DNA from 3 places in the Mammaliicoccus vitulinus genome. Region 1 is predicted to be linked to each of the others. Evidence: riboswitches for the same ligand, from Rfam matches in the RefSeq annotation. Region 1 holds a riboswitch; each other region holds the start of a gene.
The links. A riboswitch is a leader RNA that binds a small molecule or an ion and turns the genes downstream of it on or off. The one in region 1 is predicted to bind S-adenosylmethionine.
Positions count from the first base shown of each region.

Region 2: it holds a riboswitch for S-adenosylmethionine, as region 1 does, so the genes downstream of both, metX (homoserine O-acetyltransferase MetX) here and PYW35_RS11185 (hypothetical protein) in region 1, are expected to answer to the same signal.
Region 3: it holds a riboswitch for S-adenosylmethionine, as region 1 does, so the genes downstream of both, PYW35_RS10185 (methionine ABC transporter ATP-binding protein) here and PYW35_RS11185 (hypothetical protein) in region 1, are expected to answer to the same signal.

Region 1 is NZ_CP118974.1:2,230,229-2,234,724, reverse strand. It holds gene PYW35_RS11200 (ABC transporter ATP-binding protein) at 1-1,255, shown strand, start outside; gene PYW35_RS11195 (RrF2 family transcriptional regulator) at 1,389-1,769, shown strand; gene PYW35_RS11190 (NAD(P)/FAD-dependent oxidoreductase) at 1,840-2,733, shown strand; gene PYW35_RS11185 (hypothetical protein) at 2,861-3,076, opposite strand; SAM riboswitch class I at 3,151-3,250, opposite strand; gene PYW35_RS11180 (PepSY domain-containing protein) at 3,379-4,038, shown strand.
Region 2 is NZ_CP118974.1:22,461-26,956, forward strand. It holds gene PYW35_RS00100 (AzlC family ABC transporter permease) at 96-740, shown strand; gene PYW35_RS00105 (AzlD domain-containing protein) at 737-1,063, shown strand; SAM riboswitch class I at 1,130-1,231, shown strand; gene metX (homoserine O-acetyltransferase MetX) at 1,300-2,271, shown strand; gene PYW35_RS00115 (DUF2232 domain-containing protein) at 2,353-3,270, shown strand; gene PYW35_RS00120 (DHH family phosphoesterase) at 3,285-4,496, shown strand, end outside.
Region 3 is NZ_CP118974.1:2,033,181-2,037,676, forward strand. It holds gene PYW35_RS10170 (hypothetical protein) at 206-442, shown strand; gene PYW35_RS10175 (MetQ/NlpA family ABC transporter substrate-binding protein) at 514-1,335, opposite strand; gene PYW35_RS10180 (methionine ABC transporter permease) at 1,349-2,044, opposite strand; gene PYW35_RS10185 (methionine ABC transporter ATP-binding protein) at 2,037-3,062, opposite strand; SAM riboswitch class I at 3,140-3,244, opposite strand; gene PYW35_RS10190 (thioredoxin family protein) at 3,274-3,597, opposite strand; gene PYW35_RS10195 (toprim domain-containing protein) at 3,554-3,958, opposite strand; gene gcvH (glycine cleavage system protein GcvH) at 4,061-4,441, opposite strand.

The DNA of each region.
Region 1 (4,496 bases):
GCTCATTACTTTCTGTGTAGTGCCAATAATTTTTGTGTTAACGATATACTTTAATCAAAAAATGTCTGGTGCTTTTAAAAATTTATTTAGTAATGTTTCAAGGTTTAATGAATTAATAGCTGATAATGTTGGTGGAATGAGACTTGTACAAGCTTTCACGAATGAAGGACATGAATTAGCAAGATTTAAAAAAGTAAATGATAATTTCAGAGAGACTAAGTTAAAAGCTTACTCATATATGTCTTGGAACTTATCTATTAGTCATATTGCTCAAAAATTAACATTAATTTTCGTTTTAATTTTAGGAAGTTACTTTGTATTAAATGATTCCTTAACATACGGTGGTTTTGTGGCATTTATTATGATTACGAATTTATTATTTAAACCTTTAGAGTCGATTAATATGGTTATTGAATTATTCCCTAAAGGTATAGCAGGTTTCAAAAATTTTAAAGAAATTGTGAATATGGATCCTGAAATTAAAGATGATGAAGATGCCATCGAGTTTATAGAGGAACCTGATACTATCGAATATGAAAATGTATCTTTCAAGTATTCTGATAAGTTAATTTTAAATCAGTTATCCATTAAAATTGAGCAAGGCGAAAAAGTAGCATTAGTAGGACCAAGCGGGGGAGGTAAAACAACGATTTGTTCGTTATTACCAAGGTTCTATGACCCGTTACAAGGAAAAATTAAAATTAATGATAAAGATATTAAATCTTATACATTAGAATCATTAAGAAAACAAATTGGTGTTGTTCAACAAGATGTATTTCTGTTCGGTGGAACATTAAGAGATAACATCATTTATGGTAACTTGGACGCAACTGAACAAGAAGTTCATTATGCAGTCGATCAAGCGCAGTTAAGAACTTTTGTAGATGAATTACCGGAAGGATTAGATACTGTCGTAGGGGAACGCGGTACAAAATTATCAGGTGGACAAAAGCAGCGTATTTCAATTGCGAGAATGTTCTTGAAGAATCCACCAATTATTATTCTAGATGAAGCGACGAGTGCATTAGATGTTGAAACTGAAAATAAAATTCAATCAGCATTTAAAAACTTATCACAAGGAAGAACATCACTGATCATTGCGCACAGATTAAGTACGATTAGACATGTCGATCGAATTGTATATGTCGAAAAGGGTCAAATTCAAGAAATGGGTAGCCATGATGAATTGATGAATAAAGGTGGCAAATATAAAGATTTATATATGTCACAGTTTGAACAAATCGATGAATTTTAAATAATAAGTGGGACAGTAATCTAATTTTAAAAAAGATTCTGTCCTACTTTTTTGCCTTTTTAAACAAAAGAATAGACAAAATTTAAATAAGTGCTATTATAGAGTTGTAATATCTATGATTAAGAGGTGTCGTATGAAAATTTCAAAAGGTACAGACTATGGTCTACATGCATTGGCATATTTAATTGCTAAAAGAGAGCAACAACCGATCAATGTTAAAAGTTTATCTGAAGTATTAAATATATCTGTAACATATTTATCTAAAATATTAACGCAATTAGTAAAAGCAGGCGTTATTAAATCAGCATCTGGTGCTAAAGGTGGCTATTATTTAGTGAATAATTGGGAACAAATTTCTGTTTACGATATTATAACAGCGATTGATGGACATCAAAGCACACTTGAAGATAGCTTTAACCACGGCCCTGAATGTAAAATTCAATCTATTTTATTATCAGCAGAAGATGAAATGACGAATGCTCTAAAAAATAAAACTTTAAAAGATTTAATGTAAGTTAAATCTTTTTTTAAACTAATCGTAGATATTATAACTCTATAATAGATGAGAAAAGGTGGCGTATAAAATGTTTGATTGTATCGTAATAGGTGGAGGTCCAGCAGGATTGGCAAGTGCTTTAACTTTAGGAAGAGCATTGAAGAAAACGTTAGTCATAGATAATAATAATGCCAGAAATAAAGTGACACAAAAATCACATGCATTTTTAACACAAGATGGTGTAACGCCAGAAGAATTAAGAGCAAAAGCAGAACATGATGTAGATCAATACGAAGATGTTACACGTGTGAATGATACTGTGGCAAACATTATTAAAGAAAATAATCACTTTATAGTTGAAACAAAGCAGGGAAAATATATAGCAAAAAAAGTTATGATTTGTACTGGATTGAGAGAAACATTACCGGAAATTAAAGGATTAAAAGAGAGTTATGGGAAGTCAGTGTTTTATTGTCCATGGTGTGACGGCTATGAATTAAGAAATAAACCATTGCTCGTTGCAGTCCAACCGGGACAAGTGAAACATATGGCCGTACTTATAAGTAACTGGTCAGATGATATCGTCATAAGTAGTCGTGATTTATCATTGTTAACTGCTGAAGATAAAGCATATATGGACAAAAAGAACATACAATTAATAGAAAGTGAAGTAACTGAATTTAAGCACATAGATGGTGTAATTAATGAAGTTTTATTTGAAAATGGCACACACATTTCAAGAAGCGGTGCGATAATTGGCGTTAAATGGGATACAGAATTTGAATTTTTAAGTGGGTTAAACATAGAAAGAGATGAAAATGGAAAAATTAAAATACAACAACTAGGAGAAACTTCAGTACCCGGTTTATTTGTAGCTGGTGAAACTAAAGATCTCATGGCATCACAGTTAATAGATGCAGCAGCAAACGGTAATCAAATCGCGAAATTTGTAGCAATGCAAATTATTATGGAATCAGAGTGAAATGGTGACTAGCCTTAAAAAAGTATGATGTTGCTGTTGCTAATATAATTTGAGGCTGAGACAAATGATTGTCTCAGCCTCTTAGCAAGTCACCTTATTTATAAAGTGTGGTTTCTTTATTTAGTGATTATTTTTTAGTAATACTAATATTAATTTCTAAGTTATCAAATTGAAACTTATGCTGATTGGATTCATTGAGAAAATGTTCTTCTGTTTCAATTCTGCCTAATTCTGACATGAGTTGATTTTTTTGAGCTGTTTTCAACATTGAACCTGAATAACTTTTTGCCGGATGTGCTTTTAACTCTGCTAATTCTGATAAAATATCTTCTCTTGTTCTCATATTTATTGCCTCCTAAAGTTTTAGTTACAATAAAACAGCTCATCTTAAGATTAAGAAGAGCTGTTTAGAGAATCTTCTTATCTTTCAAGTTACACTTGTTGGATTTAGCACAGTACACACGCCTGTTGCTGAGGTTTCATCGGGCCAATTCCCTCCGCCTACTCTTAATAAGACTTACGAGCTATTTTATTGTTCTTTTATAATAACGAATAATTTCAATTTTGTCTAATTTTATAATGAAATGTTTGAAAAATTTAGGAATGTCTATATATTAAGAGAATGTAAAGTTGAGGAGGAATATTATGAAATTTAAAATATTTTCACTTTTATTAGCGTCAGGACTTATTTTAGCAGCGTGTGGTAATGATGATAGCGATGATAAAAAAGACAATAAAGGCGCAGAAAAAACTGAACAAAAAACACAAGATGACAACAAAGATGATATGGATGACAGCAATAACGATAAAGATTCAAATGATGATCAAACTAGCGATGATCAAAATGCAAATAAATCGACAACTAATACTGTGAAATGGAATGACGTTAAAGTCTTTCCGGAAGAAGCAGTAAAAGAAGCTCAAAATGAAGCAAAAGGTGAATTGAAAGATTTATCTTTTGAAAAAGAAGCAGGAGACTGGAGCTACAAAGTAGAATTAGTAGATGGTAGTAATGAGAACAAAGTGCTGATTAATGCAGATGATAAATCCGTTGCTAACGTAGAAAATGAAACAGAAGATGACGATGATAATGATCAAACGTTTAAATTGTCTGATGTAGCAAAATTTGAAGACGTATTAAAAGTAGCCCAAGATAAAGCAAAAGGTGACTTAAAAGAATGGTCACTAAGTGAAGATGATGGCAAACTCGTTTATTCTATTGATTTGAAAGAAGGAAATAAAGATACTACAGAATTTAAGATTGATGCTAAATCAAAAGAAATACTTGAACAAGAACAAGACTAAATTGTTATATAAGAGCGCAAATTCTTTCAAGAAAAGAATTTGCGTTTTTTTTATGATGTTTTTTGAGACTTCGTGCGATTTGGCCATATTTTAAAACATACAGTCTTTCTATGTTGCTTGTTTGGTCAGTCTTGCAACATTCAGTGCTTTTATGTTGCTTGTTTGGCTAGTCTTGCAACATTCAAGCCTTCTATGTTGCTTGTTTGGTAAGTCTTGCAACATTCAAGCCTTCTATGTTGCTTGTTTGGTAAGTCTTGCAACATTCAAGCCTTCTATGTTGCTTGTTTGATAAGTCTTGCAACATACAGGCGTTCTATGTTGCTTGTTTGGTAAGTCTTGCAACATAGAGCATGTACTTAAAAGAAAAAAAGAAAAAATATTATAGAAATGAATATTTCTCCACGATTTTGCAAAGTGCTGACGCCCGGGGGAATAGTATGCGTGAGAGACTACAGGCT
Region 2 (4,496 bases), 440 kb from region 1:
GTAGTGATATTTTGTTTGGAGGTAGGGCGTTGAACAGTTATAGCGTGACTCATAAAGATTCGTTTCTTCAAGGCGTTAAAGATTGTATACCTACTATGCTTGGTTATTTTAGTGTCGCATTAGCATTTGGTATTGTTGGTGTTTCATCAGGTTTATCTATTTTAGAAATCACATTATTATCTATCTTTGTATATGCGGGTGCTGCTCAATTTATTATTTGTGCTTTAGTTGCCATTCAATCTCCTATATCAGCGATTTTTTTAACCGTATTCTTTGTTAATTCTAGAATGTTTCTACAAAGTTTAGCGCTCGTTCCAGCATTTAAAAGCAATTCATTTTGGTCTAACATCGGTATCGGAACACTCGTTACAGATGAATCATTTGGTGTTGCAATTACGAAATATGCGAAAGAAAAATCATTAAATTCAACTTGGATGCACGGTTTAAATATTTCGGCTTATTTATTATGGATTTTGACATCTATATTAGGCGGTTTAGTAGGGAATTTAATTCCTAAGCCAGAAACATTTGGGCTGGATTATGCACTAACAGCGATGTTCATATTTTTACTTGTGGCCCAATTTGAAACGATACATAAAAGTAAAATCACCGTATATATATATTTAATTGTACTAACGATTGTAAGCATGATGCTCCTTACATTATTTATGCCGACTTACTTATCTATTATTATAGCGACCATCATTGCTTCAGTAGTAGGGGTGGTGTTCGATAAATGAGTATTTCGACTTATTTGTTGTTGATTACGGCAGGTTGTTTTGTTTTAACGTGGATGATTAGAGTATCGCCTTTTGTACTTTTAGCGAAGGTTGAATTACCGAAAAATGTGATTAAGTGGTTACAGTATGTACCTGTTTGTCTGTTTACTGCATTAATCGTCGAAGGCATGTTAAACCAAGAAGGTACGTCTGGATTTACATTGAATTATGAAAGTATGATTGTTGCCGTTCCAACCATCATGATCGCTTTAATATCTAGAAGTTTAACAATCACAGTTATAGCAGGGATGTTTATCATGGCGATGGTCCGATTCGTCTTTTAATTTCATTCGTTACCTTATTGAAAGAAATGCTCTTTTCTAGTATTCTTAATATAAATTATATAGCAAAGCTTATTCAGAGAAGTTAAGGGATTTGGCCCGATGACACTTCAGCAACCGGTCATATTGGATACGGTGCTACTACCAACGAGTTTACTCGCATAATAAGGATGATGAGGACTTCTTACTTCTTTAACGAGTAAGAAGTTTTTCTATTTAATAACAGAGGGGGTTCTAATATGATTATTTCTCGAGAAACAGGTTTAGTCGAATTAGGATATTTTGAAACAGAATCTGGCGAAGTGATTGATAACTTGAAACTTCAATATGAATATGTTGGATATAAAGGTCAACCTTTAGTCGTTATTTGTCACGCGTTAACAGGTAATCATTTAACGTATGGCGACGATGAAAATCCAGGCTGGTGGAGAGAAATTATAGATGGTGGTTACCTTTCAATTAATGATTATCAATTTATTACATTCAACGTAATTGGTAGCCCTTATGGTTCGAGTTCTAAATTGAATACATCAAATTTCCCAGAAAAATTAACGATGAGAGATATTTCGAAAGCGAATATTTTAGCTTTAAAACATTTTGGCTATGAAAAAATAGATGTACTCATCGGCGGTTCTTTAGGCGGTATGCAAACTCTAGAAATGCTTTACGATGGATCAATTGAAGTTAAAAAGGCCGTTATATTAGCAGCGACTGAGAAGACATCATCATATAGCAGAGCATTTAATGAAATCGCTAGACAAGTTATAAATATGAATGGACAAGATGGCTTGAGTATAGCAAGACAGCTCGGCTTCTTAACTTATCGTTCAAGTAAAGATTATGAGGCGAGATTTTCAGCAGATGATGTCGTGAGTTATCAAAAATATCAAGGTAATAAATTTAAAGAAACTTTCGATAAAGATTGTTATTTAACCTTGTTAGACGTATTAGATAGCCATGACATATTTAAAGGCCGTAATGATGTTGAAGAAAGATTACAACAACTAGAAACGAAAGTCTTAACTTTAGGCTTTGCGGATGATTTATTGTATCCAGATGATCAAGTGAGAGCTTTAGGTAGATTCTTTAAATATCATAGACATTTCTTCGTGCAAGACAATGTTGGTCACGATGGATTCTTATTAAACTTCGGAGATTGGGCACCTAACGTCTATCACTTCTTAAAATTACATAAATTCAAAGCACGCTAATATCATTTAAAAAGTCACCTACATTGTTTTAAGAGATAAAAATCTGTAAAATAAAGAAAGATGTTTAAATTAGATTGGGAAGTGAAAAATTTGTCTTTTAAAGTCGATATAAAAGCGACAATTATAGCAACATTAGCACTAGTGCTAAGTGTGGTAGTTATGAATTTCGCACCATATTTAGTAATTATTATATTACCGTTCATTACGATACCTGGAACAATACTTTGGTATCGATCTAAACCGTCGTTTTTTGTGACTGTTGTCGTGACATTATGTGCGACCGTACTATTCAATAATATGTTTTTATTAACAGCGATGACGCTTATGGTATTTATGAGTGTATTCATTGGGCAATTGTTACTTGAACGTACATCAAAAGAACGTATTTTATACTTAGTTACATCATTTATGAGTATATTAACAATCGGTAGTGTGTTAATTTTACAAATTACAGGGAACATACCTTTAACAAGCAAGTTATTTAGTCAGTATCAAGATGTATTAATGTCTTATTTTCAAATGAGTGGAAATTTAACGACAGAAATTGAAGAAGCATTACGAGTTTCAATGGAGATATTACAAGTAAGCATTCCTGGGTATATAATATTATGGGTATTTGTACTTGTTCTCGTTAATTTACTCGTGACTTTCCCTATATTAAGAAAATTCAAAGTAGCGACACCAGTATTCAGACCATTATTTATGTGGCAAATTAATAGAAGTGTTGCGTTTGTATTTGTGATAACTGTACTTGTAAGTTTGTTTGTTTCAAAAGAAAACGTAGTGATGTATGGCATAGTCACTAACTTACAATTTGTGTTAGAATGGGTTATATTTATTCAAGCATTATCCTTGTTCCATTTATACGTAAAAGTAAAAAAATTACCTATTATTGTAGGTGTTTTGATATTTGTAATGGCCTTCATATTTAAGCCGTTTGCATACTTATTTGGATTAATGGATATTTGGTTTAATTTAAAACAACGCATAAAAAAGTAAATTGAGGTGAGTTTATGAACCGTCAATCAGTTAAGAAAGCCCTAATATTTCCGTATATCATTATGATGATATTAGCTTTAGTGCTACTCGTTTTCAGTTTTTTTAATTCGATATTTTGGGCGATTATTTCGACGGTTGTTACGATAATTCTAATTGCAATAAGCATATTTTTTATTAGAAAAAGCTTTGCGAAATTAGACTTATATATTGGAAGTTTAGCCGGAAGAATTACTAAAAGTAAGACAAGTGCTGTTAGTGACTTGCCAATAGGTGTAATACTATTAGATAAAAAAGATCATATCGAATGGATTAATAATTTTGTTAATAAGCGCTTAGAGCGAGATGTTTTAGACGAACCGATTAATGAAATCTTTCCAAACATTTTAAAAAGATTAGAAAATACGCCAGAAGTAGAGATTGAAGAAGGTTCATATAAATATAAAGTTACGTATACCGAAGATGAAAAAGCGATTTATCTTTTCGATATTACAGAGTCTGCACATGTGTATGAATTATATGAAAATGAAAAACCAATCATAGCGACGATTTTCTTAGATAACTATGACGAAATTACTCAGAATATGAACGATTCTCAACGTTCCGAAATTAACAGTATTATCACGAGTGTAATTGATGATTGGTCATCACGTTATCAACTCTATATTAAACGTTATAGTTCGGATCAATTTGTAGCTTTATTAAATAATAGTATTTTACAAGATATAGAAACATTGAAGTTCAATTTGTTAGATGACTTAAGAGATAGAACGCGAGAAATCGGACATCAATTAACACTGAGTATCGGTATCGGTGAAGGTAGTGAGAACTTAATTGAATTAGGTGAGCTATCTCAATCCAGTTTAGATTTAGCGCTCGGTAGAGGTGGAGACCAAGTAGCGATTAAAAATAGTAACGGTAATGTAAGATTTTACGGTGGTAAAACGGATCCAATGGAAAAAAGAACAAGAGTCCGTGCTCGTGTAATTTCTCATGCATTAAGAGATATCTTAATTGAAGGTGATAAAGTTATTATTATGGGTCATAAATCACCAGATATGGACGCAATCGGTGCTGCAATCGGTGTTTCTCGTATCGCTAAAATGAATAATTTAGAGTCTTATATCGTGTTAAATGACTCTGATATTGATAGCACTTTAGAGCGTGTTATGACTGAAATAGATGAGAAACCTGACCTTAAAGAACGGTTTATTACATCAGAAGAAGCA
Region 3 (4,496 bases), 200 kb from region 1:
ACACGGGCAATTAAACATTTTCGCTCAATTTATATAGAAGAAACTCTTCATATTTCGCATTTTTCTGAAAATTTTTCCAAATGATAATCATTTCAATCTATTCTCAATTTATAAATATTCTATTTGAATGGCTTAAGAAGGCTATTTATTAATTTTTATACTATAATAATGATAATTAAATATACATATTAGAAAGGAAGTTCACATGAAACGTTATGAACAATTCGCATTTGTCATTAGTGCAATATGCGCATTTATACTTTTATTAAATTTAGTAGGTGTTTTCAATATAAATAGCCTATTTAATACATTACTAACTGCAGCTACAATAGCAAGTATTGCAACATTTAATGTAAGAAACTATAGATCAATTGGCATCATTTTATATGCAATAGCAGTATTTATGGTTGTTATTTATTTTGCTAATGACTTGTTAGCTTAAGTATAAAATAGAATTAAGAAATATATTAAAAGAGCATCTAACCTTTTGGCTAGATGCTCTTTTGCTTTTTATTATTTAGCTGCGATGACTGCACCATCGTATTTTTTGTCGATGAAGTCTTTAATTTCTTTTGATTGTAATACTTTCATTAATGCTTTAATTTTCTTATCGTCTTTATGTCCTTCTTGAACAGCGATAAGGTTAGCATATGGTGATTCTTTACCTTCTACTGCGATTGAATCTTTAATTGGATTTAATCCTTGTTCAATTGCGAAGTTAGAGTTGATGATTGTCGCGTCACCTTCGTCTGCTTGGTAAGATTTTGGTAAGAATTCTGCTGATTGTTTATTATTAAATTTAATATTTTTCTTATTTTCAGTAATGTCGTCAAATGTCGCATCTACTGGATCAACGCCATCTTTAATTTTGATTAAGTCTGCTTTTTTGAAGAATGCTAAAAATCTTCCTTCTTCAGCTGGGTTGTTTGAAACATATACAGTAGCATTTTTTGGTAAGTCTTCTAATTTTTTATGTTTTTTAGAGTAAACTGCCATTGGTTCTAAGTGTACATTTCCTGCTGATTCAATTTTATAACCTTTTTCTTTAGCTTCTTTATCTAAATATGGTGTGTGTTGGAAGAAGTTTGCATCAAGTTCACCTTTATCTAATAATTTGTTAGGTGTTGTATAATCGTTAATTGTCTTGATGTCTAAATCATAACCTTCTTTTTTAAGAAGTGGCTTTGCTTCTTCTAAAATTTCAGCGTGAGGTGCTGGTGATGCACCAATTTTAATTGTTTCATTCTTCTCTTTTTTGTCACCACTACCTCCACCACAAGCAACTAGAACAACTGCTAAAATCGAAATAAATAATAAACTAAATACTTTTTTCATGTAAAACACTCCTTTAACGTTTATCAATTCTTTTAACAATAATATCTCCAATAAATTGGATAACAAAAACAATAATTAATATAAAGATAGTTGAAATCAAAATGACATCATTTTGGTTTCGCGTAAATCCTGTTAAGTAAGCTAAGTTACCTAATCCACCTGCACCAATTACACCAGCAATAGCTGTTGAACCTACTAACGCAATGGCTGTAACCGTGATTCCTGAAACTAACGCAGGTAGTGATTCTTTAATTAATACTTTTCTTACGACAGTCCATGTTGTAGCACCCATCGATACTGCCGCTTCAATAACACCTTTATCAATTTCTTTCATGCCTATTTCTACTAATCTAGCATAGAATGGTGAAGCACCAATGATTAACGCTGGTAACGCACCTTTAGGACCACTTATTGTACCTAATAAAATATCTGTAAAAGGTAATAATAATAGAATTAAAATAATGAATGGTATGGCTCTAAATAAGTTAACAACGAATGACACGATTGAATAAAACACGCGTGAGCTTTTCGATGTTCCTTTAGATGTTAAAAATAATAACGTACCTAGTATTAAACCAAATACTAATGTAAATACTGTTGAAATGACTGTCATATATAACGTTTCATATAATGCTTCCCAAACATCATCCCATCTAACATTTGGCATTGTAATCATTTCAGTAATAATATCTCCAAATGACTTATTCACTTACATTCACCTCTACTTTCACTCCTAGATCATTTAGTTCTTTTTTAATTTGATCTTTAGAATAATCTCCTTGAGGTAAATGCACAATCATATGTCCGAATGTGCCGTTTTGTGTTAACTTAACATCACCTTCAATGACGTTAATATCTACATTATACTTCTTAATAATTTTAGCTAATACAGGATTAGCAATTGTCCCACCGACAAAATTCAATTTCCAAATTTCACCGTTCGGTTGTTCTGCTCTAAAATCTGCTAATGTTCTTTGAAGATCATCTGCTTTTAAATCATCTTTCACAAAGCGTTGTGTAACATATGTTTGAGGGTTATTAAATACACTTATAACTTCTCCCTCTTCGACAAATTTACCATTTTCCATGACTGCCACGTGGTCACATATTTTTCTAATGACATGCATTTCATGTGTAATAAGTATAATTGTTAAATTCATTTCTTTATTTATGTCTACTAATAAATCTAATATTTCATCAGTAGTTTGAGGATCTAATGCACTTGTTGCTTCGTCGCACAATAATACATGCGGATCGTTAGCTAAAGCTCTAGCAATACCAACTCTTTGCTTTTGTCCACCTGATAATTGTGATGGATAAGCATTCTCTCGACCTTCAAGCCCTACTCTTTTAATAAGTGCTTTCGTCTTTTCATTAATTTCACTTTTTGATACACCTGCAATTTCTAATGGAAATGCGATGTTATCTTTAACTGTTCTAGACCAAAGTAAATTAAAATGTTGGAATATCATGCTTACTTTTTGTCTTTTTTGTCTGAGATCTCGTTTAGACAGTTTGCCAATATTAGCACCATCTACTATAACTTCACCCTCAGTTGGTGTTTCAAGGCCATTAAACATTCGGATTAATGTACTTTTTCCAGCTCCAGAAAAACCAATTACACCATATATACTTCCTTTATCTATATTTAAGTCAACATGGTCAACAGCTGTTATGTCACCTTTTTTTGTTTTGAAAGTTTTAACAACTTTATTTAACTCAATCAAATCTGCTGCCTCCTAATCTCTAAATTAAAAACGCCTCACTCTAATTGACAAGAGAAAGGCGTTTGAAAGATGTCTTTCTCTCATCTCCAAAAGTTTACACTTTTTGTGAATTGGCACCATTTCATTTATATGACGGTTGCCGGGCTTCATAGGGCACATCCCTCCACCTCTCTTGATAAGAGTTAATACGTATTTAATTAAATTCATACTATCATGATAAGTTTTTATCGTCAATAACTTTTTGAATATTCTCAACAAGATAAGGAACTGACTGAAAAGCGTATATACGATGTACTACTTTATCTTGATTCATTATAAAAAGCACTGGCACTGATAAGATTTCAAAATCTTTACAGAACTCTGGATAAAAATTCAAATCACATTTATTAATTGGTAATTGTGTTACTTCGTTCGCGATATCCAACATGCGTTCAGATATTTTGCACGTGCCGCAAGTAGGCGTATACCCAAATAATAAATGTAAGTCTTTATCAAAATGCTTGTATATATCGTTCAATATTTCTGTGTGTTTCATGGTAACGATACTTCCCTTTCGATACGAAATCATGTTTTACTGTAAATCCATGATAGTTTAACACATTAGATAAATAATGTCTTGGGCAACGAGCTACTTCAGAAAATGTCGAATCAATATAAATATGATGACTTTCGCTCATATACTTCTTAAACCATTTTCGAATACGTTTACCTTCTTTATCTTGATCGACTAAAACATATACTTGTGAACCATAACTCTCTTCTAAAAGTTCATCCATTTTTTCTACACCCATTGTTCCATGGGTACAAATAATATGAACACGGTCATTTAATACTTCTTCCACTCGTTTTTTATCAGAAATACCTTCTACGATTATTACTTTTTTAATCATCGCCATGGCCATCACCTTCTACAAATGAATTAATATTTTTTTGAACTTCATATTTAAGATTTAAAAAAAACTCCATGATACTATTGCATCGTGGAGTTTAAAGTTATGTTATTCACCTATCATTTCGCTATAAGCGTCTGCATCTAATAATTCATCTAATTGAGCTTTATCAGATAGTTCAACTTTGACCATCCAAGCTTTATCGTATGATGACTCATTAACAAACTCAGGGCTATCTTCTAGTTCTTCGTTTACTTCAACGACTTTACCAGATAGAGGTGCATATAGTTCAGAAACTGTCTTAACAGATTCTACACTACCAAATGAATCTCCACTAGTTAATTCGTCACCTTCTTCAGGCAACTCAACAAACACAATGTCCCCTAATTCTGATTGAGCAAAATCAGTAATACCGATTGTAACTACATCACCATCAATTTTTACCCATTCATGTTCTTTAGAATATTTTAACTCACTAGGCACTGTCAAAGTAATCCCCTCCTATATGTAATTCAATTATTATCATGACATAAAGCCATTATTC